Linked DNA regions of Lichenicola cladoniae. The protein of the gene in region 1 interacts with the protein of each later gene in a pairwise test. Links are inferred from orthologs where the notes say so. Each region holds a gene or a part of one and is shown on either strand. Other genes may lie near its edges. The genes, in order: HN018_RS09220 and recJ.

The links.
Region 2: the proteins of HN018_RS09220 (region 1) and recJ interact in binary tests that used the Escherichia coli proteins (3 or more experiments, as listed by UniProt). The link is inferred for Lichenicola cladoniae from one-to-one orthologs.

The regions. Positions count from the first base shown.
Region 1 is NZ_CP053708.1:1,989,291-2,005,325, reverse strand. The notes cover bases 8,535-11,556. They hold HN018_RS09220 (DNA topoisomerase), read left to right. Parts: upstream 8,535-8,901; coding sequence 8,902-11,211; downstream 11,212-11,556. Other genes in these bases: HN018_RS09215 (class I SAM-dependent methyltransferase), read left to right, coding at 11,255-11,556; HN018_RS09225 (potassium channel family protein), read left to right, coding at 8,535-8,809. In the rest of the region: HN018_RS09250 (zinc-dependent alcohol dehydrogenase family protein), read left to right, coding at 1-988; HN018_RS09245 (LLM class flavin-dependent oxidoreductase), read right to left, coding at 1,118-2,149; HN018_RS09240 (DEAD/DEAH box helicase), read left to right, coding at 2,377-5,604; HN018_RS09235 (nucleotide disphospho-sugar-binding domain-containing protein), read left to right, coding at 5,651-6,988; HN018_RS09230 (SIS domain-containing protein), read left to right, coding at 7,038-7,592; more of HN018_RS09225, read left to right, coding at 7,613-8,534; more of HN018_RS09215, read left to right, coding at 11,557-12,157; HN018_RS09210 (FAD-binding domain-containing protein), read right to left, coding at 12,184-13,323; HN018_RS09205 (monooxygenase family protein), read right to left, coding at 13,706-14,170; HN018_RS09200 (TetR/AcrR family transcriptional regulator), read left to right, coding at 14,257-14,808; HN018_RS09195 (LysR family transcriptional regulator), read left to right, coding at 15,107-16,006.
Region 2 is NZ_CP053708.1:1,860,400-1,876,276, reverse strand. The notes cover bases 7,269-10,132. They hold recJ (single-stranded-DNA-specific exonuclease RecJ), read right to left. Parts: upstream 9,682-10,132; coding sequence 7,855-9,681; downstream 7,269-7,854. Other genes in these bases: glpX (class II fructose-bisphosphatase), read right to left, coding at 9,692-10,132. In the rest of the region: HN018_RS08675 (substrate-binding domain-containing protein), read left to right, coding at 1-495; HN018_RS08670 (restriction endonuclease subunit S domain-containing protein), read right to left, coding at 1,587-2,786; HN018_RS08665 (class I SAM-dependent DNA methyltransferase), read right to left, coding at 2,783-4,351; HN018_RS29715 (type I restriction-modification enzyme R subunit C-terminal domain-containing protein), read right to left, coding at 4,380-4,895; hsdR (EcoAI/FtnUII family type I restriction enzme subunit R), read right to left, coding at 4,968-6,770; more of glpX, read right to left, coding at 10,133-10,681; HN018_RS08640 (homoserine dehydrogenase), read right to left, coding at 10,729-12,057; HN018_RS08635 (LL-diaminopimelate aminotransferase), read right to left, coding at 12,054-13,298; HN018_RS08630 (OmpA family protein), read right to left, coding at 13,339-14,349; HN018_RS08625 (ATP-dependent Clp protease proteolytic subunit), read left to right, coding at 14,588-15,292; HN018_RS08620 (glycosyltransferase family protein), read left to right, coding at 15,391-15,877. UniProt on the Escherichia coli protein: Single-stranded-DNA-specific exonuclease.

The DNA.
Region 1 (16,035 bases):
GATCGGCAGGGATCAGCTAACACTGCGGCGTGTCCCGATCCCGCAACCGGGGCAGCACGAGTTGTTGGTGAAGGTGAAGGCCGTTGCGCTGAACCATCGGGACAAGATGGTGGTCGAGACCGGTCGGGGCCTGCCGATCGCGTTCCCGTTCACGCCCGGCTCGGACCTTGCGGGCCGGGTGGTGGGGCTTGGCAGGGAGGCGTCACGCTTCGCGGTGGGTGACAATGTGATCTCCACAATCACACCCGATTGGATCGAAGGGGCACGACCCGGCACCGCTCGCACCCCATCTTACCGGACGCTCGGCGGACACTATCCCGGAGTGTTGGCGGAGTACGTTGTGTTTCCCCAGGATTGGTTCGTCTACGCCCCCACGACGTTGCAGTCGGCGGACGCCAGCACCTTGCCCTGTGCTGCCCTGACGGCATGGTTCGCCCTGATCGAGCGCGGCAGGTTACAGCCTGGGCAAACGGTGCTGATCGAGGGTACGGGGGGCGTCGGCCTGTTTGGGTTGCAGATTGCGATGGCGCACGGAGCCACGGTGATCGTGTCGGCAGGTTCGGACAAGCTCGACCGCGTCAGGGCGCTGGGCGCGCACCACGCCATTGATCGACGCCTGGAGAAGTGGGGGAATATTGTGCTCGACATCACGGATGGCCGAGGTGTCGACCACGTGCTTGAGATCGTTGGCGGCACCCACCTCGGCCAGGCGGCGGAGGTCGTGGCTGTGGGTGGGCGCATCTCCTTGATCGGTGCGCTCGGAGGCTTCGAGGTGAGCGCTCCCGTGGCTCCTTTGCTGTTCAAGGATGTGGTCATCCAAGGCATCGGTACGGGTCATCGCCGCGCCCTGGAAGACCTCGTCCGAATGGTGGACCGGACCGGCCTGAAACCTGTGATCGACACACGCTACTCGATAGACGACCTGCCCGAAGCGCTCGACCATTTGAGCCGCGGCCCTTTCGGCAAGATAGTCATCGGCGTGTCGTGATGGTGACGGCGTGGGGCGTGTTGATGAATGCTTCCGCCCTGGATGCAACATTCCGGTATCGATCAGAGACAGGCGCCAACAGGTAGAGGCCATCATGCGCGGGACAGATGCACTTGAGCGCCGGCCGGATCAGGCGAGCAGTTCGCGCACCATCGGGATGACGCGGGTGCCGTAGAGCTCGATGCTGCGCATGATCGTCTCGTGCGGCATCGGGCCGGCGCTGTATTTGAGGTCGAAGCGCGAGAGGCCGAGGACCTTGGCGGTGGCGGCGATCTTGCGGGCCACGGTCTCGGGCGAACCGACATACAGCGAGCCGTGGTCGGCCTCCTGGTCGAACTCGGCGCGTCCCATCGGCGGCCAGCCGCGCTCGGCGCCGATCAGGTCGCGCATGGTCTTGTAGTCGGGCCAGAGCTGGGCGCGCGCCTGCTCGTCGGTATCAGCGACATGGCCTGGCGAATGGACCCCGATCGGCTGCACCGGCCTGCCCAGTTGCGCGAACGCTCGCCGATACAGGTCCACATGGCGGCCGAACCGACGCGGCTCGCCGCCGATGATCGCCAGCATCAGCGGCATGTCGTAGCGGGCTGCCCGGACCACCGATTCGGGGCTGCCGCCGACCCCGATCCAGGTGGTGAGGGGCCTGGTCTCGGTCTGTGGGAACACGCTCTGGGCGACCAGGGGCGGTCGGCTGGCACCCTTCCAGTTCACCGGGTTCTGCCGGACCAGGGCTGCGAACAGGTCGAGCTTTTCCTCGAACAGGGCCTCGTAATCGGACAGCGCATGGCCGAACAGCGGGAAGGATTCGGTGAACGAGCCGCGCCCGAGGATGACCTCGGCCCGGCCGTTCGATGCCGCGTCCAGGGTGGTGAAGCGCTGGAACACCCGGATCGGGTCGTCCGAGCTCAGCACCGTCACCGCCGAGCCCAGCCGGATGCGCCCGGTCAGGGCGGCGATGGCGGCCAGCACGATCTCCGGGGCCGAGACCGCGAAATCGGCGCGGTGATGCTCGCCGATGCCGATGAAGTCGATCCCGACCCGATCGGCCAGCACCCCCTCGGCGATGACGTTCCTGATGACCTGCGCATGCGGCAGAAGCCGCCCGTCCGGGCCGGCGGTGACGTCGCCGAAGGTGTCGAGCCCCATCTCAAGGTGCTGTGGCATCCGGTACCCGTTCCCGCTGTTGCGCGGTTCGACGCATAGAGGGCGCCGATTGCCGACGCAAACCAGACCGGCACGAGGGATGCGCTCGAATGGTTCGACGTGGCGGCCATTGTCCCGTAGAGTGCCCGGTCCGAAGTCGGCAGCGATTCACCCCGCCGCTGCCCTCAAACTGCCAGCTTGCCGTAACGGGAAGCAGTGCCTCTTGACCCGAAGGTTCTTCTTCCTGGATGCCGACACCTTTCTCCCCGGACGATCTCAGCCGGTTCTTTGACGCGAGCGTATTGCGGCGCGGACGCTCCCTGATCCTGCTCGGATCGGTGACCGCCACGCTCGAGGACGGCTCCATCTCCGTCGCCGTGGATCACCTCGAGGCGCGCCATACCGCCACGGTCGCGCCGTCGCCGCGCGGCGACAAGGTGGTGTTCCCCAGCCGGTGCAGCTGCGGCCAGTCGGCCTGCCTGCACATCGCGGCTGGTGCCCTTGCGGCACTCGATCGCTATCCGGCGCTGCGCAAGCCGGAGCGCAAGCTACCGCCGGGCGCAGATGCCGATCCGGTCGGCGAGGAGCGCCATCGCCTGCTGTTCGAGCTCTCGCCGAGCGAGCCGCCGCACGCCTGCTATGTCGAGACCCTGATGGTGGGGGAGCGGACCGGCGTGGCCGTCGCGACCACCCCGGCCCGCATCCTGGCCGACCGGTCCAGCACCGAGAGCAGCCGGATCATGGCGCGGCTGCTGGGCAGCGGCGAGACCAGCCGCAACCCGGTGGCGCCGGCATCGGTGACCCCGGTGCTCGGCCTGTTGTCGCGCCTCGGCCGCGCACGCTGGCAGGCGACGCAGAAGACGCTGGTCCGCGGCGAGGAGCGCGCGTTCCAGGCCGACGTCGCCCCGGAGATGCCCGAGCACTCGGCGATCATCCTGGGTGACGCCGGCCCGTGGTACGTCGATGCGGAAACCGGCGCGCTTGGCCGGGTGCGGCTGCGCCAGGCCCCGGTCGTACCCCGGGCGGCCCCGGTGCTACCGTCGCCGGCGCGTCCGATCGTCAGGCCATACGGCACCGGCCCGCGTCCGCCGGACCGGTCCCGCTTCACGCCGAGCCGGCCCGCCACCTCGCGTGGCGGCCAGTCCGGACGGAAGGTCACCACCACCATCGACCCGGTCATCCGAGAACATCCGCCGGCGCCGGTCCTGCGGCTGCGCCGGACCGAGTGCCCGGACGAGTCCGGTCACCTGAAGATGGTCGACGCCCTGACCGTCGAATTCGATTATGACGGCATCCTGGTCGCCAGCCACGACGACCGGCAGTTCCTGCGGGTGCATCGCCCGGGAGACCTGCCGGGGCATCCGAGCTTCGTTCGCCGCAACACGGCCGCCGAGGCCGGGGCGCTCGACGTGCTGCGGCAGCACGGCCTCACCCAGATGCGCGTCGCCGACCCGACCAACGTCAAGGGCCAGATGGTGTTCGTCTATCGCACCGGCGATGCCACCGACCGGTGGCAGACCTTCGTGCTCGACCAGGTGCCGGCACTCGAGGCGGAAGGCTGGCAGAACAAGATCGAGCGGGTGTTCCTGCCGAGGGCGGTCGCGGCGCTGGGCGATTACGATGTGCGGGTGACCGATGCCGAGGCCGGCAAGTTCTCGCTGGATTTCGGCGTCGAAGTGGACGGCACCCGTATCCCGTTGCTGCCGATCCTGTCCCGCCTGCTCGAGCGCGGCGGCATCGAGGCGGCGAAGATCGTCGATGACGAAGTGATCACCAGTCTCGATGACGGGCGCATCCTGAAGCTGCCGGCCGAACGCATCCGTCGTTTGCTGGCGGTGATGTCGGACCTGATCGAGTCTGCGTCGCGCCTGGGCGAGGACCGGCTGCTGCTGTCCGACGGCGAGGCCGAGACGGTGCTCGGTCTCGAGGATCTGCTCACCACGCGCTGGGAAAATGCCACCGCGATCGAGGCGTATGCCGAGCATTTCCGGCACGACATGACGCTGCCGACGGTGGCGGTCCCGGCCAGCTTCACCGCCACGCTGCGTCCGTACCAGCAGCAGGGCGTCAACTGGCTGCAGCACCTGCGCTCGGTCGGGCTGAACGGCTTCCTCGCCGACGACATGGGTCTCGGCAAGACCGCGCAGACCATCGCCCATATCGTCATCGAGGAGGCCGAGGGCAGGCTCGACCAGCCGGTGCTGATCGTGGTGCCGACCAGCCTGGTGGCCAACTGGACCGCCGAGCTGGCGAAGTTCGCGCCGCATCTCGGCGTCGTGGTGCTGCATGGGGTGAACCGTCACGAGCGGCGCGCCGACCTGACCGGCATCCATGTGGTCGTCACCACCTATACGGTGCTGACCCGCGACATCGAGGCGATGAAGCAGCTGCCCTGGCACCTGGCCGTGCTCGACGAGGCGCAGGTCATCAAGAGCCCGGATGCGATGTCCACCAAGGCGGTCTGCCAGCTGACCACACGGCATCGGCTGTGCCTGTCGGGCACGCCGATCGAGAACAACCTGCAGGAATTGTGGTCGGAGTTCGCGTTCCTGATGCCGGGGCTGCTGGGCGATCGGAAGGGGTTTGCCAAGCGCTTCCGCCGCCCAATCGAAAAGGACAACGACCCGCAGCGGCGCGCGCAGCTTATCCGCCGCATCAAGCCGTTCCTGATGCGCCGCACCAAGGCCGAGGTGGCGACCGACCTGCCGCCGAAGCACACCATCCTGCGTCGCATCGATCTCGCAGCCGACCAGCGCGAGCTGTACGACACCATCCGCGGCACGCTGTACGACAAGGTGCGCAAGCAGGTGGCCGAACTCACCACGTCGCAGAGCCGGATCGTCATGCTCGATGCGTTGCTGAAGCTGCGCCAGGTCTGTTGCGATCCGAGGCTGGTGAAGCTTCCGTCGGCGCGGCTGATCGAGAGTTCCAGCAAGCTCGACGAACTGCTGGAAATGATCACCGAGATGATCCCCGAGGGACGCCGCATCCTGCTATTCTCGCAGTTCACCACCATGCTCGATCTCATCAAGCCGCGCCTGGTCGAAGCCGGTATCGAATTCGCAGAGCTGCGTGGCGATACGCGCGATCGTGCGGAGCCGGTACGCACGTTCGAGAGCGGCGCGGTCTCGCTGTTCCTGATCAGCCTCAAGGCAGGCGGCCGCGGGCTGAACCTGACCTCGGCGGATACGGTCATCCATTATGATCCGTGGTGGAATCCCGCGGCGGAGGATCAGGCTTCGGACCGGGCGCATCGGATCGGCCAGACCAAGCCGGTTTTCGTGTACAAGCTCATCGCGGCGGACACGGTCGAGGACCGGATCGTCGAACTGCAGCGCCGGAAAGCCAACCTCGCCAACATCGCGCTGAGCGAGGACGAGGAGTTCAGCGGCGTCGATGTCGACGATGTGGAGTTCCTGTTCGGCAGTTCCATGCAACCGGAGCCGGTTGCAGCCGAGATGTCGGAGACGGCGTGATTATTGCAGTGCCGAATCTATCCCTGCTCATCGAAGGCGGCGCCCCGTGAAGATCATCCTGGCCGGAACCCCGATGATCGGGCATCTCAACCCGCTGCTTTCCATCGGCAGGATCCTGGTGGCCGGCGGCCATGAGGTCGTCGGGCATACCGCAAGCGCGCACCGGCATCGTTTCCAGGCGGCCGGTGCGTCGTTCCAGCCGTTCGACGACGTCATCGACCAGGATCTCAGCGATCTCGACCAGGTCTATCCCGAGCTGAAATCCCTGGCCTCCGGGCCGGAAAAGCTGATGTTCCTGTTCAAGCGCGTGTTCATCGGGCGGCTGGTTGCCCAGGATGCGTCGCTCAGGGCACTCCTGGGTCGCTTCCCGGCCGACCTGGTCCTGACCGACAATCTGTTCCTGGGGACGTTCCCGCTTCTCCTGGGTCCGCGCGACCAGCGCCCGGCGATCGCGCATTTCGGCGTGACGCCGCTGTTCACCACCCGCGACGACGGTGCACCGCACGGTCCAGGGCTGCCACCGGCGAGCGACGATGCCACGATCGCCGACTACCGGATGATGCGGGACATGATCGATCCGGTGTTCTTCGGACCGATGCAGCAGGAGATCGATCGGGTCCTGGCATCGATCGGTATCGGCCCGCTGGCGACCAAGCTGAACGATGCCAGCGTCATCCTCCCGGACCTGTTCTTCCAGCCGACCGTCGATGCCTTCGAATATCCCAGGCGATCGCCGCCTGCATCGCTGCACTTCATCGGCGCGCTGCCGCTGCCCGCCATCGAGACCCCGCTGCCCGACTGGGCCGGCGATGTCTCGCGCGCCACGACGGTCGTTCTGGTCACGCAAGGGACTTTGGCGAATCACGATCTCGGCGAGGTGGTGGCGCCGACCCTGGCGGCGCTGAAGGACCGGCCGGACATCCTGGTGGTGGTCGCGACCGGCGGCCGGTCGATCGAGACAATTCCGGGGGAAATTCCGGATAATGCGCGGGTGGCGGAATTCCTGCCTTACGACTGGCTGATGCCGCAGGTCGATCTCGTGGTCACCAATGGCGGCTATGGCACGGTCAATTTCGCGTTGAGCCAGGGCGTGCCCCTGGTGGTGGCCGGCACCAACGAGGACAAGGCGGAGGTCGGCGCGCGGGTGTCGTGGAGCGGAGTCGGGATCGGCCTGCAGACAGACACGCCCCGGCCGGTCGCGCTGCGGAAGGCGATCGAGCGGGTGTTGGGCGAGGACCGGTATCGCGAGGCGGCCGAACTCATGGCGCAGCGCTTCCTGGATGTCGACAGCGAGAACACGGTGCTCCGGCTGTTCGAGGCGGCGATCGCGAACCATGTCTCCCCCCACCCCGATCCTCGACCGATCGTGCTGGAGATGAGCTGACGATGGGGTGGCTGAATGCCGCAGCACGGGGCGGAAACGGGAGTACACGATGAGCAGCCTCTACCGAGAAGCGATCGACGAACTGCAGGACGTGTTCTCGAGGATCGACGACGGCGCGGTCGATCGCGCGGTGACCATGATCGCCGAGGCACGCAAGATCGTGGTGTTCGGATGTGGGCGCGAGGGGCTGCAGATACGCGGGCTTGCGATGCGCCTGTTCCATATGGGGCTTGCGGTCTCGGTGGTCGGCGACATGACGACGCCGCCGGTCGGGGGTGGCGACCTGTTCGTGGTCACCGCCGGACCGGGCGAGCTGTCCACGGCATCGGCACTGCTCGAGATCGCCAGGCGCGCCGGCGCCAGGATCCTGTTCATCACCGCGCAACCGGAAGGCCGGAGTGCGGCGTACGCCGATCAGGTCCTGGTCCTGCCGGCACAGACGATGGCGGACGACCAGGGCGAGGCGAAGTCGTCCACATTGCCGATGGGCTCGCTCTACGAAGGCGGCCTGTTCATCCTGTTCGAGGTGATGGTGCTGAAGCTCTGCGAGCGGCTGAAGATCGGTCCCGACGACATGCGGCACCGCCACACGAACCTCGAATAGCCTGCGCGGCCGGCCGACCGATGCTGGTTGTCCTGGCGATCGTCCTGGCGCTGGTCCTGCTCGCGGTGACGGCACAGGACGCGTTCGAGGTCATGTTGCTGCCGCGGCGGGTGTACCGGCGCGTCAGGCTGGCGCGGCTGTATTTCCGGTCGGCCTGGTCGGCGTGGATCTGGGTGGCGGACCGATGGTTCGCGGGCGACCGCAAGATACGCTTCCTCGGCGTGTTCGGCCCGCTCTCGCTGGTGATCCTGTTCTCGCTCTGGGCGGCGTTGTTCATCATCGGCTTCGGCCTGCTGCAATGGGCGCTGCAGGGTCATTCCCGGCCCCCATCGGCGCTGAGCGAACAGGTCTATATGAGCGGGGTGACGTTCTTCACGGTGGGCTATGGGGATATCGCACCCCACACCGCGCTGAACCGCATACTGGCCGTTGTCGAAGCAGGCCTCGGGCTCGGCTTCATCGCCGTCGTGATCGGCTACCTGCCGGTACTCTACCAGTTGTTCGCGCGGCGCGAGGCGCATGTCATCCAGCTCGATGCCCGCGCCGGCTCGCCGCCCACCGCGACCACCATGATCGTTCTTCATGCGGAGCCCGGCGGTCTCGCGAAACTCGACGAGATGCTGCGGGAATGGGAAACCTGGGGCGCGGAACTGCTCGAGAGCCATCTCTCCTATCCGATGCTGGTCTATTACCGCTCGCAACATGACAACCAGTCCTGGCTCGCGGCGATGGCGGCGGTGATGGATACCAGCGCCCTGGTCCTGGTCGGGATGGAGGACATGCAGCCGCTCCAGGCGCGGATGACCTTCACCATGACGCGCCAGGTGATCGTCGAGATGTCCCGGGCCCTCGGGATCGGCCCGTCGCCTTTCGAGGGAAACGACCGGCTGTCGCACGAGACCTACCTGGCGATGGAAGAGGCTTTCGGGAATGCCGGAGTGAACTGGACCGGAAGCGCTGATGCGGAGGACGTGCTCCATGCGCTTCGGTCCACCTACGAGCCGCTGCTCGACGGGTTGAGCAGGCGCCTGTCGCTGCAACTGCCGCCATGGCTCCCGCCCGATGGTGCGGCGGGCCACTGGCATGGCGGGCACCGTGGCCTGATCGCCAAGCGGCTGGTCGAACAACTCTCGGGCCCCGGTCGCCAGGGCGTCACGCCCGAACCGTCGTCCGGGCGGTTCGCTTCGCGCCTTCGCCGGCGGCTGCAGCGGAAGTAGACCGCGCCCGTCGATCGGCAGGACGCGAAAGCGGATGCCGACGCGACGCGCCGGGTCTGGTCGGCGCGGGTTGAAGAACCTATCATGAACGCATGGTCGAGCAGATCGTCATCACCGAGAAGTCCAGCCAGGCCAAGGACATCCGCGATGCGGTCGGCAGTCGCTACGGGACCATCCTGCCGGCCGAGGGCCATCTGTTCGATCTGCTCGAGCCGGAGGAAGTCGAACCAAGCTGGAAGCGCTGGACGCCGGTGCTGCTGCGTCCCGAGGGTCTGTATGGCACCCGTCCGGCCACCGGCGGCAACAAGGCGTCAAAGCTCAAGGCGATCCGCGAGGCGCTGGTTTCGGCGAAGCGGGTGTGGCTCGCGACCGACTGCGACCGCGAGGGCCAGCTGATCGGCCAGGAAATCCTCGAGCACTACAAATATCGCGGCGAGGTCCGGCGGGTGATGTTCACCGCCCAGGATGCCGTCACCATCCGCGACGCCTTCACCAATGCGCGGCCGAACGGCGAGCACGCGGCGCTCTACCAGGCGGCCGTCGCACGGCGGCAGGCGGACCAGATCTACAATCTCTCGCTGACCCGCACTGCGACCGTCACCCTCGCCCGTGGCGCCCGCACGGTGATCGGCGTGGGCCGGGTCAAGACGCCGACGCTCGCTATCGTCTGCCGGCGGGAGCTGGAAATCCGCGAGTTCGTGGTCCAGCCGTATTTCGAGATCGTGGCGACGGCCACGGTGGCGACGGGGCAGTTCCGGATGCGGTTCGCGCCCAAGGAGCGGATACCGGATCGCGCCACGGCCGAGGCGATCGCGGTGCTGGCGGACGGCGCCGACGGCCCGCTCTCGGTCAAGGTCGAGGACAAGCGGCAGGCACCACCCCGGCTGCACGACCTGCCGTCGCTGCAGAAACTCTGCGCCTCGCGGTTCGGCTGGTCGGCGGCGCGCACGCTGGAGGTGGCGCAGGAGCTCTACGACGGCTCGGGCAAGAAGATCATCACCTACCCTCGTGCCGAAACCCGCTATTTGCCCGAAAGCCTGATCCCGCAGGTGCCGCGCATCGTCGAGGCGCTCAGGGTCGGCCAAAGCTTCGCGGCGATCCCGGTGCTCGATCCACCGCTGGTCCGGCGCGGCATGAGCGGCACCTTCAGCGACAAGGGGCTGGCGGGCGCGAGCCATCATGCGGTCATCCCCAACCACAATACCGTCGATAATTTGCGCGCGGTCTGGCCCCGGCTCAGCGCGGACGAGCGGCGGTTGTTCGACGTGATCGCGCGGTCCTACCTCGCGGCGATGATGCCGGATTTCCGCTACCGGCAGACGACGGCGCTGCTGGATGTGCAGGGCTACGTGTTTCGGGCCGCGGGTCGCCAGCCGATCGAGATGGGTTGGCGGGCGGCGTTTCCCGAGTGGCAGCCGGCGGAGGAAAAAGGCGACGAGGCGCAGCTGTTGCCGGCGCTCCGGTCGGGCGAAACCGCGTTGCTGTCCGAACCGAAGGTCGAGGACAAGGAAACCCGCCCGCCACCGCGCTACAACGAGGGCACGCTGATCGACGCGATGCAGAATGCCTGGCGCTTCGTGCCGGACGAGGCGTTGCGCGAGCGGCTGAAGGAGGCGAAGGGCATCGGCACGCCGGCGACCCGCGCCGAGATCATTCGCGGCCTCAAGACGCAGGAGTTCCTGGTCATCGACGGCAAGAACATCGTGCCGACCGATCGTGGGCTGGCCCTGTTCGACGTGCTGCAGAAGGCCGATCCGGCGCTGGTCGATCCGGGTGTGACCGCCCAGCTCGAACGGCTGCTGGATGACGTGCTGGTCGGCCGCACCGAGATGATGAGCGCGATCGACGCCGTGTGCGCGCAGGCCTCCCGCATCATCGGCCGCCTGACCGAGCACGCTTCCAGCGGTGCGGCGCCGCTGGTGATCGCGGCGGCAGGACCGCCCGGGAAGCCGGGAGCGGCGGGACGATCCGGGCCGCCCACGCCGGCGATGAAAGCCTATGTCGAGAGTCTGGCGAAGCAGAAGACCATCAAGCCGCCGCGCGGATATGCAAGTTCCGGCGCCGTCTGCCGCGCCTTCCTGGACAAGCATGCGGCATCGAAACAGGTGTCGGCCCAGGCGCCGGAGAGTTCCAAGCCAGTGACGCCACGCAGGCGCGCGGCTCCGGCGAAAGCGCGGGCAGCCGCCACCCCGGGTGCGAAGAAACGGACCGGTGGGAAGGCGCGAGCCGCCAAGGCGCCGGTTGCATCCGGACCGGCTGCGGGGGGAACCGAGATCCGGCTCAACATTCCATACGGGAACAAGGATGCCGCCCAGAAGCTGGGCGCGCGATACCGCGACGGCGCCTGGTATGTATTGGCCGGCCTCGATCTTTCCGGCTTTCGCGACAAGGGTTGGCTGTGACCGCGCAGTGCGGGCAGCGGTTACGACACAGAGGCTTTGCACTATGACGGATCACGTGGAAACGCTCCGGGCAGCCGCCCTGGGCGATGCCAGGGCACGAGCCTTTGCCGCACTCGAGCCCGATCGGAAAATACGCAACCCCGATACCCTGGCTCGGGAGTTTCTTGATCCGGGTGAACGGCCCGATCCGGATGAGCCCGAGCAGGTCGGGAAGTTCCGGACGAACCTGGAAGCCGTGCTGCCCGGAGCGTATTATTTGCAGAATGCCCGGACATTCCATCTCGACGCCTGCTTGCGCCGGGCGATAGATGGTGGCTTCAGGCTGGTGGTCTTGCTCGGAGCAGGCTTCGATACGAGAGCACACCGTCTTGCCGGTGCGGAACACGATGTCCGGTTCTTCGAGGTCGATTTCGGGGAGATCCAGCGTGAGAAGAAGGCGGCGCTTGAGCACCTGCCGGGTTCCGGCGCGAGAAACATCCATTATGTTGCGAGCGATTTCGAGGCGGACGCGCTTGCGGACATCGCCGATGCGCCCGGCTACGATTCTTCGGAACCGACGTTCTTCATCTGGGAAGGTCGCTCGGTCGATATGACCGAAGACGATGTGGACGCCGTGCTGGACTTCGTCAGCCAGCATAGCGTGCCGGACAGTGGCATCGTCTTCGACTACGTGCCGCGATCGATGATCGACGGCTCGGTCGCCTATTACGGCGGCGAGGAGTTCCGCGCGTTCATGGACCAGTCTGGGCGGCCGTTATCGTTCGGAATCGAGGACCGGAATCTGCGACGCTTTCTTGCGCAACGGAACTTCGAGCTCACGGCACTCGTGACGAACCATGAGCTGGAGACGCGATATCTGATGGATAGCGATGGCGTGCCGCACGGGCATGTTCCCGGTTATGCCCGCATTGCCGAGGCGACGATCATACGACGGCGTGGAACCTGACGGCTGGCGCTCGATCGGATGATGCCCTAGCCGGGAGACATCGCGCGAAGGATTGCCGGGGTGGCGCTCTTCACCTGGAAGTAGCCGCGCGTGGCATGTGGCCAGGTCAGCTCGTCCCACTGTCGACGCACCCGCAGGCAACCGGGTGGCAAGGCATCGGCCGATGGACCCACCGGCGCCCACGCCGCGACGACCGGCAGGCCATCCTCCCAACCGGGCACAGCGATGGCGGCGGCGCATCCGAACCACTGCCCGGCGCGATCCAACGCGTCGGCCATCGCTTCCCGGTCGGCCTGCCGGACCTGTTCCGAAGCATTGGGCGCATGCGCGACCAGTCCGCCGACACGGGTGACCCGGCAGCCCAGCTTCAGGGTCTCCGGGTTCAGGTCATCGAGATGCAGGAGCAGTGCGACGTCACCCGTCGGCACCGGGTCCGCGGACGGCAGCGGAACCAGGCTGGGAGGGTCGATCTCCTGCAACGGCTCCGGGCTCTCGTTCAGGCCGGTCGGGGAAAAACGGCCGTCGGTGAAGCGGCGGATGTTTTCCGCCCGCGCGGCATAGGCCTTCCCCTGTGTATGCAGCCCGGCGACCCAGCGCCACGACAGGGTGTTGCTGGCCGGATCTCCATCAAGCAGGTTCTGCAGGAAGAAATCCGCGCCGAGCACCCAGGGCAGGCGGAGGGTGAACACCCAGATCGAGGCGAACCACATCCGTGCGTGGTTGTGCAGCCAGCCATGCTCGACCAGTTCGCGCGCCCAGTCGTCGAAGCCGTCGATGCCGGTACGCCCGGACACGGCGTCCTGGTAGGCGCGTCGCAGACCGGAGTTCGCTGCCAGGCGCTCCCGCTCCGCCGCAACGTCGTCGAGGTAGCTTGTCCAGGCTGCAGGATGGGCCTCGAGGTTTCCCTTGAAGTAGGAGCGCCAGAACACCTCGTCGATGAACTTCTGCGCAGCCTTGGGACCATGCTCGGCCAGCGCGGCCCCGACGACCTCCTGCTCCAGCAGCAGCCGGCGGCGCAGGTAGGGCGAGAGTTCGCTTGTGGTCGCTCTTCCCAGGGGCCCTGCGTCGGTATTCCGGTTGGCGGCGTAGACGGGGCCGAAGCGCGGGACGGCTTCGGTCAGACGGTCGAGTGCAGCGCCGCGGGTCAGGACGATAGGACGGTTCATCACTCCTATATGGAGCCCTGCCCGCGAGCTACCATGCAGCCGGCTGATCACCGATGTTCACGACAACGTCGGCCACGACTGGATCCGATGGTTCAGCCGAAGCGTCCTGCGAGCCGCCGCGCGAGCCATCAACCAGACAGATCGCCGGTGACGTCTTCCACGCGTTCAACAGGGCCGCGTCCTGCAAGATCCGCCCGTCCTGGCCAACACCGGAGTCCAGTTCACAACAACCGGACACGCCGGCTCGGCAGCCGCAGAGACTCCATTGCCCTCGACGAGCCGCGTGAACGTGGCCGTCCGAGACGTGGATGATCCGGGGACCACCCGCCGCCAGCCTCTGCGCATCCGGGCCAACCCTGGGACGGACTTGTCCGCCACCCACTCAATCGACCGCCTGGGGTGCCGCTCGTGGCTCTACTGCCCCACCCTGTATCCGCGCTCGCGCCGACATGAACGGGCCGACAGGCTGCCGCTCGGGGGCGAAAAGTTGCAGGCCCACAGGTTCCGGCATCGCGACGTAAAGCGCCTCGATGCCACCTCGCGCGTGGTAGGTCTCATGCCAGAATCCTGCGTCTGCCGACAGTTCGCGGACGCTTCGCCACCAACCGGCATGCGGTTCGCTGCGTGTAAACCGCTCTAGCGTGTCGAGATCACGCCAATACTGGCGGAAGCCGAAGTGAAGCAGGCTGAACTTCATGCCTTCATGGGCGAGCAGGCCGTCCGGTCGGTCGCGCATGATCTTCGCCATCCCCGGACCGATCCGGCGCATTGCACGCAGGCCGCGCCACCCTCGCAACCGGAAACCGAGCATGATCATCACCAGATCGGGATACTGCGAGAGGTCCACCGACCTCCGGATCGTTGTTGCTTGCATAACCCGGCTTCCCATTGTTTACAGTGTAAACGTATCAGAGCTGGGTATACACTGTAAACATGGTCGATGAAATCTTATCGGATCTTCACGGACGCCTGATCGCTGCTGCCCTGACCAGGCTCGAGCGGGGCGACGAGATCGGGTTGCGTGCGATCGCGCGTGATGCGGGGGTTTCGGCGATGGCGCCCTACCGCCATTTCCGCGACAAGGCCGCGTTGCTCGCAGCGGTGGCCATGCACGGCTTCGACGACCTACGGACGGTGCTGCTGGCGGCAGATGATCAGGCGGACGCGTGTCTCGCGCTCGTGGCGCAGGGGGAAGCCTACCTGGCCTTCGCCCGGAGCCACCCCGCGCTGTTCAGGCTGATGTTCTCCGATCACGACGGCGGCCCTCCACCGGTCGAAGACAATGCCTATGGCGTGATGGTCCGGAGGGTGCGGCAACTTGCTCCGGCAGATCTCGAGACGGCGACGCTTGCCTGCTGGGCGGCTGTCCACGGCATGGCCACCCTAGCGCTCGATGGCAGCCTCCCCCCCAATGGCTCGCCCCGTGAACGCGATGCCCTCACGCTGGTCATCATGGGGCTTGTCGGGAATTCCCACGCACCCTGATCACGATGGTTCTTCTGTCGGTGGACGGTCCCGCGGGAAATTCGGAGGGCCGCCCGAGATCGGGATCATCGGAGGCCCCGTCTCTATCGTCATCGAGAAGGAGACCGGAACCCCTGTAGCGGGGCGGGTCAGGTAGCACTCGTTCGAGCTGTCCGCAGCCTTCATACACGACATGATGGCGTGCAGGTTATCGACCCGCAGCGCGCTCCGCGACTCCCGAAGCGACCGTTGCCGTCTTGATGACCGGCATAGCGGCGTCGACCGTCCGGACCGGGTCCGGTCTATGCTAGTGAAGGCCATGGCAGAGAAAGACTATCAGGACCTTCGCGCCCTGCGCTGCATCATCGACCGGGGAAGTTTCGTTGCCGCCGCGAGAGAGCTTCGGGTATCGCGCTCCGCACTCAGCGAGACGATCCGCAGGCTTGAGGATCGTGTCGGTATTCAGCTCCTGAACCGGACGACGCGCAGCGTCAGCCCCACGCCTGCCGGCGAGCGGCTGGCAATGCGATCAAGTTCAGCATTCGAGGAAATCGACGCGGCGCTGAGGGAGGCGAATGCAACCAGCGGCGATGTCGCGGGACCAATTCGGGTTCATGCGCAACGCCTGGGCTACCAGCTGTTCCTGCAGTCCCTGTTGCCCGGCTTTGTTCGCGACTTTCCCAGGATCAGCGTGGAAGTTCAGATCGACGATGCCGGCGTGGATATCGTGTCGGAGCGCTTCGATCTCGGGATAAGGCTCGGGGAGTTGCTGGAGCAGGATGTCATCGCGTTCGCGCTTCAGCCTCCCATATGCCAGATCGCCGTGGCCGCCCCGGCCTATCTGGATCGGCATGGCGTTCCCGATCATCCTCGCGAGCTGTGCCACCATCTTTGTCTCGTGTTCAGGTGGCCGGGCCATGCCGCGCTCTACAACTGGGAGTTCTACGAGAACGGAGCATGGTTTTCCGTCCCGGTTTCCGGCCCCCTGACCTTCAATGACCAGCGGGCGGCACTCGATGCGGCGATTGCAGGGGCGGGCATCGCGTTCTGGGTCGAGAGCGAGGTGAAACCCCATATCGATTCCGGTCGTCTCGTCCCCCTGCTAACGGCCTACTCCGAGGTTTTTCCCGGCTTCGCGCTCTACTATCCCCGGCATCGCCATCGATCGGCAGCCGTGACGACGCTGATCGGGGCGATCCGCGACGCCGCCAGGCGGTAGGGTATTGTGCCCTCATTTCCGAACAAGGC
Region 2 (15,877 bases), 130 kb from region 1 along the record:
GCCGCCGGACACCGGCGTATCGCCCTGGCCGACCCGGCATCGGACATCAATCTCGGGCATGTGTTTGCCGATGCCTATCGCGCAGCACTGCAGGACGCCGGATTGGCGGTCGATCCGGCCCTGCTGGTTCGCGTCGAGACCGACGAGGCCGGTGGCTACCGGGCCGTGGATACGCTGCTGGGGCTGGCCGATCCCCCGACGGCGCTGATCCTCAATGGCGACACCATGCCGGTCGGGGCCTATCGCCGGCTGCAGGAGGCCGGACTGCGACCAGGCCGGGACATGTCGCTGATCGGCATCCGCGACACGCCGGCAAGCCGCGGCCTGTCGCCCTCGCTGACATGCTTCACGCTATCGCTGCACGACCTCGGCAGGGATCTTGCCGAGGCGTTGCTGCTGGCGATGACACCCGATGATGAGGGGGTCCTGGTTGGGCCGGTGCAGCGGCTTTGGCCGATGACGTTGGTGGAGGGTGGGAGTGATGGGTTTGGCTGATGATGGAGGCGGTGTGGAGATGTCTGATTTGTTGGGTCAGGGTCTCGGCCGTCCGGGTGCACTTTGTGGGGCAGCTTCCGTCGAAACGTTGAAGGGCAGGCTACACGGGTATCGCGCCTGTCTTAGTCGGGGAACAACATCATGCTGGCGTAGCCGCCTGTCGGTACCGCGCATGGGGCAAGCCGGGAACGTAAACCTATTCGTTAAATGTCTTCCCGTTGCTGCGTTTCTTCTTCTGTTCGTTGGCAACGTGGGCGCCCAGTCTTTAGCTTGCCCACCAGCGAAGGCGGATGCTGCGGAGACTGCAGCCGACGGGCTGACGTCGTGGCGAGCTGTCGCGGCGTATCTCCATCTTTATTAAGGGTGCGACGGAGGGGAAATAGCCGAGGCGTCGTCCGAGGGTGTGGCAAGAATCTTAGCCGACCATTGGAGATCGCTTCCTAACTTCGCAGCCGAAACCAAGAAGGCTCCTGCTCTCCGCCTTTTTTGTTACCGCTCAAATCAACTCGACGCTGAATACACGCGACATTGAGAAGATAGCTTATCTTGCCAAGAATTCCTGCCCAGTCGGGGTGTCTCGTTTGTGCAAGGCCATCAATAATGCTGCCGCAGACGCTCTCAAGTAAGCGCAAAAACGTCCAGGCTTGCCAGCGGTTGATACCCGACCGTGCGGCCCTGCAATTCGCTTATCAAACATCTACCTTAATCATCTTGCTGGTCACTCCAACAGGTCGATGACCTTGTGAACGTCTCTACCATCAGGTTAGAATATATGCTTAATCGCGAACCGCGCACACTCAAATTTTGGCACAACAAGCTGGCGCAGGTGCCACACACCATCCAATACCACGAAATGTAGCTAATCGGCCGGGACCACAAACCAAATATTTTCACGGGGGCCAGACCGAGCCGAAATCGAAAGTGCAGCCCCAATCCGCTTTTCATGCACGAGACCACGGCAGATAGCAGCCTCGCCTTAAGCAAGATGAACGCCACGCCAGACATTACCGGATGTATTGTTCATCCTCATGCCCTAACCTTAAGTTAAACTTTTCTCCCTCAACTCACGGGTCTAGAACCGTAAATAAAACCTAAGCGGCTGCACGGCGCCTTGTCGCCTTTTTATTCGGCAAAGCCACTTCGTGATCATTGAAGGTTTGATGCAACAAAGCCGGCAAGAGATTGGCGAGCTCTTCTTCAACCTTGTTATGTGCAGCTAGCGCCGCCTGAACTTTGGTATGCAGAGAGTCGAATATCTGCTGCGCACCCAAGCTAGGCAGTGGAACCGGTAGATTATGGAGTGCTACCGGGCCTAATGTACGGTTTCGAGCAATGCTACTTGGAGAGGCTGCAATCAACCGAGCCGAACCCTCTGGTTGCGTGAAATAGAAGTGAATGAAGCTTGGGACCGCTCGTTTTAAATTAACCTCACAGGTGAGCATGCGTCGATTACCGACACATTCGACGTCGCTCCGTGTCGCAATTGCTACCGCACCTTCCCAGGCCATTAAATTACTGAATATCAAATCGTGTTCTTTGATTGAGAAAAGCTCCTGCCAAGTAAAAGAAGAACCTGGAATAGTTCGTCGGCGGAATGTTCCGCGATAAAAGCTACGTATACCGATTTCCGTATAGCTCTTCTCTTCCTCGATCTTTACATTACGACGGACCAACGGAGCGATCTCACCAAGGCAAACGACAGGCGCACTGCGCGTGATACGACGGAAAACAACCTGCAGCATCGCTTGCAAGTTATCACTAACTGACTGCGCCGCTTTTGCTCTTTTTTCTATATAAGACGCTGCCTTGTCCAATTGTTTCGCAATTGCCTCTTGTTCTGCTAGCAACGGCAAAATGAGCTTTTGTTTTAGGAAGCGAGCCTCTTTCAGACGTACTCTGTTTGTTGATCCTTCGCTACCCGATCGCGCAAGATCCACAAACTCTGGAGTTCGGCTGAGCCAAGCTAAATACCTTACGTTGAGCCGGGTTTTATCCACGTCAAAGCAAGGAAAGTCGCTCGAAACAACTGCGCCGTTCAACTGAGGTGGGATAAATCCGAATGCCCCGTGCCTTGCATCGATCCGAGAGACAATGAACTGCCCGGCTTTAACGCGTAGTTGAGAGGCGGCAGCGATATCACTGCCTTTGACGATCGCTCGCTGGACTATGCCCTTGCCCCAGAGTTTAACGGTTACCTGCTTATAGTCAGCATCAGGATCCAAGACTATCCAGTCGTAGTTTGGTGTCAGTACATCCTCTAGTACAACATGTAGCTGCTCCCGAACCGTCACGTGTCTTGCCTCAGCAATACTCGCACGTCTTCCAAAAGTCGAAGTGCTTCACGCTCTTTCTCGATCGCAGATGCAATAATCTCGAATGGAGAACGATGATCTTCTTTTGCTGCAGATTTAGGGTTCTTGATATCAAGATTACAGGAAACGACTCGACCAGCCTTGTCCTTTATCAGCAGGCTCTCCGCCTGCACCATCCAAGCACGTTCATCATCCGGAAATCCGACACGATACCATGCCAACGCGTCGCTTAGCTCCTCATCTAGCATTGGCTGCGTTTTGGTATACTTCCGCCGTCCCTCTGGCGGGGTTTGCTCCCAATAGGCAACGTTGCGGGACGGACCTCCGGTGCTGAAAAATAAGATATTGGCCGGTATGTCCGTATAGGGTGCAAACACTCCTTCGGGGAGACGGATGATTGCGCGCAGGTCACAGGTTTCCAGTAATTCCGCCTTGATTCTTGCCGCGACTCCGCCCTCAAACAGCGTTCCGTTTGGCAAGACAACCGCGGCTCGGCCTCGCCCGCCACGTCGTAACTTGCGCATTATTAGTTGCAAAAACAGCAGAGCCGTTTCCGAAGTGCGTTTATTTATTGGGAAATTACCAAGAACAGACGCCTCCTCTTCTCCTCCAAACGGGGGATTAGTCAGGATGACATCCACCCGCTGTGCCTCTCCTATTTCGGTAAGTTTGTTGCGAAGAGCGTTACCGGAATCGATGTCAGGCGCATCTAAGCCGTGCAGCATCAAGTTCATCTGACCCAGCAGGAATGGTAGCGGCTTAGCCTCACCGCCACGGATACTCCGCTCCTGCAAGATACGCTGGTCTTTTGCACTCTTGCGCTGATCGCGAAGGTGAGTAAAAGCCTCCACCAAGAAGCCTGCGGTTCCACACGCCGGATCCTCCACTACCTCGCCAAGGCGAGGGTCGAGTGCTTTTACCATGAGCCGCACGACAGGACGCGGTGTATAGTACTCGCCAGCCGAACCAGCTGCATCACGCAGCTGACGCAGCATGCTCTCATAAAGGCGCGAGAGCTGGAACACCTCGTCAGAGGCATCGAAGTGGATGCCATCCACCAGCTCTACCACCTCGCGTAGGATGTGGCCTGAACGCGCCTTTAGGCTGACGCCTACAAATACAGTTGCAACAACCGTTCGACGATCACGTGCGCCATCAGCCCGGAGGGAGCGCAAAGTTGCGAAAAGACCTGGGCCAGTCGTGCCATCCGGCCGCAGCGTCTCCTTTTCGATCGTCAAGAAGCGGATGAGGTCATCCCCCGTAAGCCCATCTTTTGGCGAGGCCCAATCTCGCCAGCGATAGGGAGGCGCGACCACGCTGTCGAAGCGCCGCCCCTCCATCGCGACCTCTGCTTGACGCACACGCTCTACGTCATCCAAGAGCTTGAGAAACATGAGCCACGCAAGCAACGGCAAACGGTCTGTGTCACCGTCTAAGCCCTTGTCCTTACGTAACTTATTGCGAGCCTGTTTAATAATGGCGTCGAGCCGCTGGGCCGCGCCGCGCGGGGGAGCCTCCCGCTTCAACCGTTGTGCTGGTGCCATCTTGATTCTCTTTAAAGGGCCAGCCAAATCAGGCGGCGTAGAGTTGTTCCTGCAGTTCAATCACAGCCTGCCGAAGACCTTCTGGGCCACCGAACCGACTAGCAATTTCCAGCGGGTTGCCCATGGCGGAAAGTGGCTTGATCTTCAAGGCTTCCGGCAGCCGCAATTCATCCGGGCCGCCAATCTCATATCTATCAAGAAGGGCATCCAGTACGGCCCGAGCCTCTCCGCCAAACCGATCAAAAACCGCGGGTTTGCGGCGCTTCAACTCTTCAGCTCGTTCTCGTCTTGTGCGAGGCGGGGCGTCCCAAGCTACGTGGCAGAGCAAGTCAAAGGGGTCAGCATCGGGCTGTCCAGCAGCCTCCGCCAGCTCCTTCACGTCGAGTCCGTGAGCAGCCAGCGCCTCTGCTACTATTAGCCGCTTATCAGGAAGGCCCCAGACCGTGCGGAGAGCGGCAGGCGTTGCATAAAGAGTGCGCACAACGTCCCGTGTGCGATCAAGGACTCTTCGGGTAACAAGCCTACCTTCTGGATCGAGCTCCATTGCTCGGTCCCACACGATGCGGGATCTTCCTTGATCTACATAATATTTTGATCTGGCCGCGGGTCCGCCGCCTCATGGCACAAGGACTGTTCCGCCCCCTTCATCTTGAGCCTCATTCGCTGTTGAATCCTCATGAGGAGTCGTCTCAAGGGCCCCATCAGGCACGGTGCCTGTGATCGGATCCATCGGTTCCACCATCACGGCAATGGGATCACCATCGAATGCTGGGTCGGCAAATTTTGCCGTCGCGGTACCTGTATAATCAAGAATCGTAAACCAGGTTTTTCCGTAATCTTCACGGACACGCGTGCCCCGGCCGATGATCTGCTTGAACTCGCTCATCGAACCGATGACGCGGACTAGCGCAACGTTATGTACAGTCGGCGCATCGACGCCAGTCGTAAGCATCTGTGACGTTGTCAGCACAGCCGGCGTACGTAAATCCAAATCCTGAAAGCGTTCCAGATACGTGCGTCCGACATCGCCCTCATCTGAGGTAACACGACAAACCCAATCAGGGTGCATCACCATCAGGTCGGAATTCAGGTTAGCCAGAGTTCGGCGCATTTCGTCCGCGTGCTCTTGATCAACACAAAAAACAAGTGTCTTAGCGAACGGGTCGGTACCGCGGAGGTATTCAGTTAAATGACGAGCAATCGCTTCAGTACGAGCCCGAAGTGCCACAACGCGTTCAAAATCCTTGGTCTGATATTCGTCGTCGGGAATAGGTTGCCCGTAGCGGTCGAGTTCGCCACTTGTCGGCCGCCAACCTGCAGCGTCAAAGTCAGTTACGACACGACGGACCTTGTAAGGGGCAAGATACCCATCCTCAATCCCCTGTCTTAGGGAGTAGACGTAAAGCGGCGCTCCGAAATAAGCGAAGGTATCGCGTGTCTCGTCGTATATCGGTGTCGCTGTCATGCCAATCTGAGCGGCCGCCGCAAAATGCTCGAGAATAGTACGCCAAGCACTGTCAGCACGTGAGCTGCCACGGTGACACTCGTCGACGATAATCAAATCGAAGAAGTCGGAGGGCAGTCCTGCAAATCGTACGTCATTGGGTCCCTCTTCCAGTAGAGCTTGATACGTGGCAAAGAAGACCTCGCGTGACCCCGGTGCATGTCCGGCCAGGATGCGGTGGCGCCCATCCCCGAATGGTCCGAAGTATCGGTTCTGCGGGTCTTTCACCAGCACATCGCGGTCCGCCAAGTATAGCACACGTGCGCGCAAGCGGCCTGAGATTGCTGTCCAGCGGGCGGCGTGAAGACGCCATGCGATCTGGAAGGCAATGGATGTTTTACCCGATCCCGTGCAAAGGATAATCAATGTACGACGGCGGCCCGACGCAATAGCCTCAATGGCTCGAGTAATTGCTGCTTCTTGGTAGTAGCGAAGAGGCTGCTTCGGATCAGGGCGTCCAGGCGTTAGCGCCACCTCCGCTGCACGCGGATCTAGCCCGAGGCCGATACGCTGTCGCTCCCAGAGCTCATCCGGAGCTGGGAACGTGTCGACTAGCTTTTCTAGTCCAGTAAAAAAGTCAAATTCCAGAATTTCAACGCCATTGCTGGAATAAGCGAAGCTTAGATCAAGCATGATTGCATATTGCTTCGCCTGCTGCATGCCCTCTGCAGCAGGCAGGTAGGAGGCCTTGGCCTCAACAACCGCAATGGGAACATCGGCTCGATAGCGCAATAAGTAGTCGGCCCTTCGACGCTCACCTCGCCTTGTCCCGCGCTTGGTAAACAGGATGCGCCCAGGAGTGATAATGTGCTGCTCGTGCAACTGATGAGGAAGGCTATCCCACCCAGCAGCTTGCAGACGTGGAGTGATAGCCCTACGGCAGGTATCAGCCTCGGTTTCGGTCTCGTCCGCCAATCACTCTCATCCCATTCTTACGCAGGTGCCCGGGATCTTCATTACATCTAATTCGCCCGCTTGATGAAAGACGCAGGCCTAAATTCGGCTTCCGGTCTTTTCAGTAAGACCTTGGTAGTAGCATGCTGACTTAGGCGATTATCGGAACCATCGCAGGCACCATAGTGTGGAACACTGCTCTTACGGGCGGGAGTCTTAAATCTCGTCTCGATGCGAAAAAATCGGTCGAACTGGAGCGTCCGCCTCAAGAAGTGCCGGCGCTCGTGGCGAGGTCCTACGCGACGTAACGCCTGCTTTGACTTGAACCGTTGCACGAAATCCTAGAGCCGCTTTGCATCTGGACGGCTACGGTAAGAGGCGGCCGGGCGTTCGAGCTATGTCCAGGACCCCTGGAGATGAGCCAAGTGCCGGGGTAGACGCGCAAGGTTGGCACGTCAAATGGTATTGCGTCTTTGAAGGCATGAAGCGTGATCGGCGAGCCTTTGCACCATAACACCAACCGCGATCTATACGCAGTTCTTCAGTCGGCCTTGAATTCTGGCTCGCCTGCGGGCCGCACACGCCTCGGCCGCAGTAATCGACCTGCCGGCACCGACCACAACTGTCGCATGGGCTTAACCTCGATGTTGTCGAGCAAGGCGAAGATGCACCGTAGGCCGTTGGCGCAAGTATGAAGACGAACCAGTCAAGGTGCTGAGGCTCGAAATGCCTTAGAGGCGACACACGGTCTCCGACAGCCGACGACAGTGAGGGCACCTTTGCTCCACTAGCGCCCACCGTTCCATAGACACTTTGGCCCTCGCCAGACAGATCGGAGGGCGGTGCCACAAGGGGGCTGCCCTTTCTTTGTGACCTCAGGCTACCGAACGAAAAGATTCAATGCCAGCCCCAAGCTTTCCTAACCGGCTCAGCCAAAAACACATTCTCGAAACACTGAGCAATTTGATTGGCGTCCCGTACGGGGTTCGAACCCGTGTTACCGCCGTGAAAGGGCGGTGTCCTAGGCCACTAGACGAACAGGACTTGGGCCAGAGTGTCGCCTGGGCGACCTACGGCGACTGCGTAGCGGAGCGACCTTTGGCGGTCAAGCGACCGCGGCGTCCTGGATGAAGAAGCCGGCGCTAGTCGTGTTGTTCCAGCTCTCCGCCCGCAGCCAGCCGGCCAGGTGCAGCGGCGGGCCGCCACGGGCCTCCAGCGTCGCGGTCAGCTTGCTCTCGTTGGCGCGGAACAGCAGCGCCTTGAGCCGGGGGCCGCCGCCCTCGCCTTCCAGCATCAGCCGCAGCGTGTTGCCCTCGCGGCCGATCCGGTCGGCCCGCAGCACCCTGACCCGCGACAGCACGAACAGCGGCTCCTCGTTGCCGGACCCGAAGGGCGCCAGCCGGTCGATGTGGCTGGCCAGCTCCACCGTCGCGGCCTGCACCGTCAGCACCCCGTCCACCGCCAATGCGGACGCCATCGGGCGGGACCGGGCCGCCGCCAGCCGCTCGTCGAGGAAGGCGTGGAACCTGTCCAGGTCGCTCGCCTGAAGCGAGAACCCGCCCGCCATCGCGTGGCCGCCGCCGGTCAGCAGCAGCCCGTTCTGGCGTGCGCTGATGATTGCCGAACCCAGGTCCAGCCCGTCGACCGATCGGCCCGAGCCCTTCACGGTGCCGTCCTCGAGTGCCGCCGCCACGAAGGCTGGGCGGTTGAACCGCTCCTTCAGCCGCCCGGCGACGATGCCGACCACGCCCGGGTGCCAGTCGGTTCCCGCCAGCAGGATCACCGCATGGCCCGCCTCGATCTGCGCGGCGCCGCGCTCCATCGCCTGGTCCATGATGCCGCTCTCGACGGTGCGCCGCTGGCGGTTCACCGCATCCAGCCGCTCGGCCAGCAGCTTCGCCTCGACGGGATCGTCGCACAGCAGCAGCCGCAAGCCGAGATCTGCCTCGCTGATCCGGCCGCCGGCATTGATCCGCGGCCCAAGCGCAAAGCCGCAGGTGAACGCGCTCAGCACGTCCTTCACAGACGCCACTTCCAGCAGCGCATGGATGCCAGGGCGCGCCCGCCTTCCCATCACCTTGAGCCCCTGGGTGACCAGCGCCCGGTTCAGGCCGGTCAGTGGCATCACGTCGCAGACCGTCGCCAACGCCACCAGATCCAGCAGCGCGATCAGGTCCGGCGCCGGCCGGCTGGCGAAATACCCGTCCCGGCGCAGATGCCGGACCAGCGCCACCCCGGTGAGGAAGGTGATCGCCGCCGCACACAGGGTGTTCAGGCCGGACCCGCAATCCAGCCGGTTCGGATTGACGGTGGCCAGGATCGGCGGCACCGGACCGTCCGACTTGTGATGGTCAAGCACGACAACGTCCGCCCGGCCGACCATGTGCGCGAGCTGGTCGGCCGCCGCGGTGCCGCAATCGACACAGACGATCAGCGTCGCGCCACGCTCCGCCAGGCCGCCGAGGGCCGTCGCGTTCGGGCCGTAGCCCTCGCGAATCCGGTCGGGGATATGGGTATGCACGGTGCAGCCGAACGATCGCAGCAGCGTGGTCAGCACCGCCGCCGCACAGGCGCCATCCACGTCGTAGTCGCCGAATACGCCGATGGTTTCGGACTGCTCGACGGCCCGCGCCAGCCGGGCCGCCGCCGCGTCCATGTCGATCATGCAGGACGGGTCGGGCAGCAGCGCGCGCAGGGTCGGCTCGAGGAAATGCTGCGCGGTCTCGACATCGACGCCGCGCGCCGCCAGCAGCCGCCCGACCATCTCGGGCAGGACCAGCCGCTGCGACATCGCCAGCCCAGCCCGCTCCTGGGCGGCGCTGTCGGCGCCGCGCCAGATCCAGCGCCGCTGGCCGATGCTGGCCTCGACCCCGAGCACGCTGCCGGGGAGCGCGCCCCCGGCGATGGCCGGGACCAGGCCGCCGTCAGGCATCAGCCGGCAGTCAGGTGGCGCTCCAGGTTTTCGTCGCGAAGTTATGGTGCCCCTCGATGAACCGCACCGTGCCCGACTTGCTGCGCATGACGATCGAATGCGTCACCGCATGGTCGCCGGACCGCACCACGCCGCGCAGGAGCGCGCCCGTGGTGACGCCGGTCGCCGAGAACAGCACGTCGCCCTGGGCCAGGTCCTCGAGGGCGAGCCGGCGGCGCGGATCGCCGGGGGTCATCTGCTGGGCCCGCGTTGCCTGGGCCTCGTCCTCGAACAGCAGGCGGGCCTGCATCTGGCCGCCCGTGCAACGCAAAGCCGCCGCCGCCAGAACACCCTCGGGCGCACCACCGGAGCCTGCGAAAATATCGACGCCGCTGTTCGGCATGCAGGCGGCGATCACGCCCGCCACGTCGCCATCGGAAATCAGCATGACCCGCACGCCGGCCTCGCGGGTCAGCGCGATCAGCTCCTCGTGGCGGTCGCGATCCAGCGTGCACAAAGTGAGGTCGCTGACGTCGCATTTCTTGGCCCGCGCCAGGTTGCGCAGGTTCACCGCGATGCTCGAATCCAGGTCGACCACGCCCTCGGGCAGGCCGGGACCGACCGCGATCTTGTCCATGTAGATGTCGGGCGCGTGCAGGAACTTGCCCTGCTCGGCCAGTGCCACCACGGTTAGCGCGTTGGGTGCATTCTTGGCGGTGAGCGAGGTGCCTTCGAGCGGATCGACCGCGATGTCCATCGCCGGTCCGCCGGCGCCGACCTTCTCGCCGATATACAGCATCGGCGCCTCGTCCATCTCGCCCTCGCCGATGACGACGGTGCCCGAGATGGCGACGGTATCGAAGGCCAGCCGCATCGCCTCGACGGCGGCGCCATCCGCCTCGTTCTTCTTGCCGCGCCCGGTCCAGCGCGACGCCGCCAAGGCAGCCGCCTCGGTGACCCGAACGAGTTCGAGCGCCAGGTTGCGGTCTGTCTGATAGCTGGAACCGGTGGACGCTTGCATGCGAATTCCTTTGGCTGATAGCGGAAGATCTTGAACGACGAGTCGAATCAACCTGCCTCGATCCGGATCATCACCGGAGATGCCACCACGACGTCGAGCCCTGCAATACGCGCCGTCGCTTCCTGCATCGCGACTTCGCGAGTCTCGTGCGTCACCAGCACGATCGGCACGCTCTCGTCCGGCAGCGCGCTCGGCGCCTGGCCATGCTGCAGCATGCTCTTCAGCGAGACGCCGCAGTCGCGCAACACGGCGGTGATCTCGGCAATGACGCCGGGCCGGTCGCGCACGTCGAGCCGCAGGTAGAACGAGCCACGGCACGCGGACATCGGCACCGAGGTCAGCTTCGACAGCGATCCGGAGATCGCGCCCCAGGCCGGGACCAGGCTGCCGCGGGCGATATCGATCAGGTCGCCCACCACCGCCGTCGCGGTCGGGCCGGCACCGGCGCCCCTGCCCTCCAGCATCACCCGGCCAACGAACTCGCCCTCGGCGACCACCGCGTTGAACACGCCCTCGACCTGCGCGATCGGCGCGGTGTTGGGCACCAGGCATGGATGCACGCGGGTCTCGACGCCCTGGTCGCTGCGCCGGGCGATGCCGAGCAGCTTGATGCGGTAGCCGAGCTCGGTGGCGAACGCGATGTCGGCCGCACCGATCCGGCGGATGCCCTCGATATGCACCGAGTCGAAATCGACCGGGCGGCCGAAGGCCAGTGCCGCCAGGATCGCCAGCTTGTGCGCGGTGTCGATGCCGTCCACGTCGGTCGACGGATCGGTCTCGGCGTAACCGAGCGCCTGCGCCTCCTCGAGCACCGAGGCGAAGCCGCGGCCGGTCTCGCGCATCGCGGTCAGGATGTAGTTGCAGGTGCCGTTCAGGATGCCGCCGATCCGCACCAGCCGGTCGGCCGCCAGCCCCTCGCGGAGCGCCTTGATCACCGGGATGCCGCCGGCCACCGCAGCCTCGAAGGCCAGCGCCACGCCGGCGCGCTCGGCCGCCGAGGCCAGGCCGGCGCCATGGATGGCGATCAGCGCCTTGTTCGCGGTCACCACGGGGCGGCCACGCGACAGGGCGGTCTCGACGAGCGTGCGCGCGGCACCCTCGGATCCGCCGATCAGCTCGACCACGACATCGACATCGGGATCGGTCGCCAGGGTCAGCGCGTCGTCGTGCCAGGCCAGGCTCGACACGTCGATGCCACGGGCCCGATGCCGGTCGCGCGCGGAAACCGCGGTCACCACCACCGGCCGCCCGGCCCGCGCCGCGATCAGCTCGGCATTGGCACGCAGCAGCCGCACGGTGCCGGCACCCACGGTGCCGAGACCGGCGATACCGACGCGCAGGGGCGCCGCGGCGGCGTGGAGCGAGAGCGTGTTCATCCGGCTTTTTCCAGATGCACGTCATGCCGCATCGCACCGACGCCGCGCGGATCGATCACCCCGTCATGCGACGTCAGGAAGGCCTTGATGTTGCGCGTCGCCTGCCGGAGACGCTGGGTGTTCTCGACCAGCCCGATCCGCACGAAGCCTTCGCCGTGCTCGCCGAAGCCCAGGCCGGGCGCCACCGCGACTCCGGCTTCCTGCAGCAGCAGCTTGGAGAATTCGACACTGCCGAGATGGGCGAACTTGTCCGGGATCGCCGCCCAGGCGAACATCGAGCCGCCCGGCGACGGCACATCCCAGCCGGCCACGGCCAGACCGCGGATCAGCACGTCGCGGCGTTCCTTGTACAGCGCCCGCACCTGGTCGACGCAGTCCTGCGGGCCGTTCAGTGCCGCCACAGACGCCACCTGGATCGGCGTGAAGGCGCCGTAGTCGAGATACGACTTGATCCGGGTGAGCGCGTTGATCAGCCGCGGATTGCCGGCGGCGAAGCCCATCCGCCAGCCGGCCATCGAGTAGGTCTTGGACATCGAGGTGAACTCGACCGCCACGTCCTTGGCGCCCGGCACCTGCAGGATCGAGGGCGGAACCAGGTCGCCGAAATAGATTTCCGCGTAGGCGAGATCCGACAGGATCCAGATTTCCTCGCGGCGCGCGAAGGCCACCAGCTCCTTGTAGAAATCGAGGTCGGCCAGATACGCGGTCGGGTTGGACGGGAAGTTCACGATCAAGGCGGTCGGCTTGGGCACCGAATGGCGGACCGCGCGCTCCAGCGCCCGCAGCATGTCGTCGTCCGGCTTGGCCGGCACCGAGCGCACGGACGCGCCGGCGATGATGAAGCCGAACTGGTGGATCGGGTAGGACGGGTTCGGCACCAGGATGGTATCGCCCGGGCTGGTGATCGCGGCCGACAGGTTGGCCAGGCCTTCCTTGGAGCCGAGCGTCGCGACGATCTCGGTTTCCGGGTCGAGGCCCACGTCCCAGCGGCGTGCGTAATATCCGGCGAGCGCCTTGCGCAGGCCGGGGATGCCGCGGCTGACCGAATAGCGGTGCGAGCGCGGATCGGACACGGTCTCGACCAGCTTCTGCACGATGTGCGGCGGAGTCGGGCTGTCCGGATTGCCCATGCCGAGATCGATGATGTCCTCGCCACGACTGCGTGCCGCCGCCTTCGCCTTGTTGACCTCCGCGAACACGTACGGCGGCAGGCGGCGGATGCGGTGGAATTCTTCGGTCATGGCAGGCTCTTCGCGATGCTTTCGGGGGTTGCCGGTCGGATCAGTCTACCAGACCCGCCGTCGCGCCGCGACCGAATGCGTCGGCGCGAATATGGATCGATCCGGACGGCACGCCCTGCTTCTCCAGCACGTCCGCGACGGTGCGGGCGCGCAGGGCGGCCAGGGTCAGGGCCAGTGCCTGGTCGCGCGGCGCGTCGGACGCCGCATCGCCATAGCCGTGCACGAAGATGCTGCCGGCGCCGCGCCTGGCGACCACGGATTGCAACGTTCCCGACTGCCCCGGGCTCAGCACATCGGAGCCGGCGGCGAATTCCAGCGCCTCGCCGGAGCGGGCGGCCAGCGCGTAGTGCGGCTGCGGCGGCGGCGCATACGTGACCTCGGCCGGAGTCCCGATCCCGGGCAGGCCGGGCGGCGGCGGTGGCGCCGACGGGATCTGCGGCATCGCGACGCTGGCCGCATCCAGGCCGGTGCCGGCCGGGGCGCCCGGTTGGGTCGCCGGCGGGATGACGTCCGGCATCGCCAGCTCGGTCTCCCCGGGGGGATTCACCGTCGTAGGCGCCGCAGGCTGGGCCGGTGCCGGCGTTGCAGGGGCGTCGGCCGCGTCGAGCGTCGCCGACGACGCTGTGGCCGTAGGCGCCGGCGTCTTTGGCGGTGCGGCGATCGCGGTCACCGGCGGTGGCAGCGGATCATGCGCGTTCAGCCGGGCCGAAAGATTGCGCTGCTCGACCAGGTTGTCGGTCACCGATTTACGCAGGTCGAGCGAGGCCACCTGGGGAGCGGCCGCCGGCGTGGTGCCGATTTTCGGATAGGGATCGTCCACTCCCGGCGGTGGCGGCCGCTGCTGCGCGATGGCGCCGCCTTCGAGGTCGTGCCACCAGCTCACCGGCGTATCGATCACGTCGCGATGGCCGCATCCCGCCACCAGCACCAGTGCCAGGCCGGACGCTATACGCGCCGCCGATCCGCCTGTCCGCCGGGGAAGGCCCTGTCCGTCCGGCTTCACCGTGCCGCCTGCCTTGCCCATCCGCTTCCATCCACGACGACGATCCATGCGGGAGATCGCTCCGGCAGTGCGTCAGGATGCCACTGTTACCCGGCCCTTCCCCGCGGGAGAAGCCGCCGCTTTGCAAACAGCGTCGTCATCGTGCGCCGGCCGGTCTTCACCTGCCGGCCGGACACCCTACATGCAGCGGACCGTATGTAGCGGACCGGAGGCCCATCCGGGCCCCGGACGGATCCGTCATCCCGCCGGCTTGGCATCGTGCCGGGTCGGTTGCAGGATGGATGCAATGATCCCCAGTACCGGATCGAGGGAGAGCCTGATGACCGGCATGACGCCGAACGACCTTATCCGGATGGATGACGAAGACCCCGACGGCCCGGAAGTGCCCGAGCCCAACGGTCCCGAGCCGTCCGAGCCCGGTGACAACAAGACCCTGTCCTCGCCGATCAACGAGCTCGAGAAGCGCCTGTTCGACCAGCGCAAGGTGCTGATCTTCGGTGCGATCAACGACAAGGTGGCGCGCGACGTCACCGGCCGCCTGCTCGCCCTGGCCGGCGCGTCGGACAAGCCGATCGACGTGTATGTCAACTCGCCCGGCGGTCACGTCGAGAGCGGCGACACCATCCACGACATGATCCGCTTCGTGAATGCGGTCGCACCCGTACGCATGATCGGCACCGGCTGGGTCGCCAGCGCCGGCGCGCTGATTTTCGCGGCCGGCGCCAAGGACCAGCGCTTCTGCCTGCCGAACACGCGCTTCCTGCTGCACCAGCCGATGGGCGGCGTGCGTGGACCGGCGACGGACATCGACATCGAGGCGCGCGAGATCATCAAGATGCGCGAGCGGCTGAACCGGCTGTTCGCGCGTGAGACCGGGCAGACCTACGAGAAGGTCGCCAAGGACACCGACCGCAACTACTGGATGGGTGCCGAAGAGGCCATCGCCTATGGCCTCGTCACCAAGGTGGTGAGCTCGATCACCGAGCTCTGACGGTATAGACCGCGACGACGCACAGGCCGGGACGCGAGTCCCGGCCTGTTGCGTTTCCCGGGCCGGACTCCGGTTTTGCCTTTGCAGCACGGTGGCCAGTGATACGACGGATCAGTTTCGGAACGCTTCTGGTTCCCGCCGCGCTCGGCTGCGCGATGCTGCTGCTGTCGGTCCGGCTTGGTCCGGATGCCAGCTGGGACCTGCGAAACTACCATCTGTACGACGCCTTCTCGGCGCTCCGGAAGCACGGTTTCACCGACCTGGTCGCGGCCCAGCGCCAGACCTTCCACCCGCCGATGGTCGACCTGCCGTCACTCTGGCTGCGCTTCCGCCTCAACCGCTGGCCGCACCTGCTCGATGCGATGCTGGCCGTGCCGAGCGCCGTCGCCGTCGTGATCGCCTGGTTCATCGGCCGCCGGATCGAGCCGGACGACACCCCGGGCGCCCGGCTGTCGCTGGTGCTCGCGGTGCTGTTCGGCGCCACCGGTGTCGCCGGCCTGCCGACCACCGGCACCAGCATGAGCGAGATGCCGGCCGCCTGCTTCGCGCTCGCCGGACTGGGCCTGCTGCTGACCGACCCGGGGG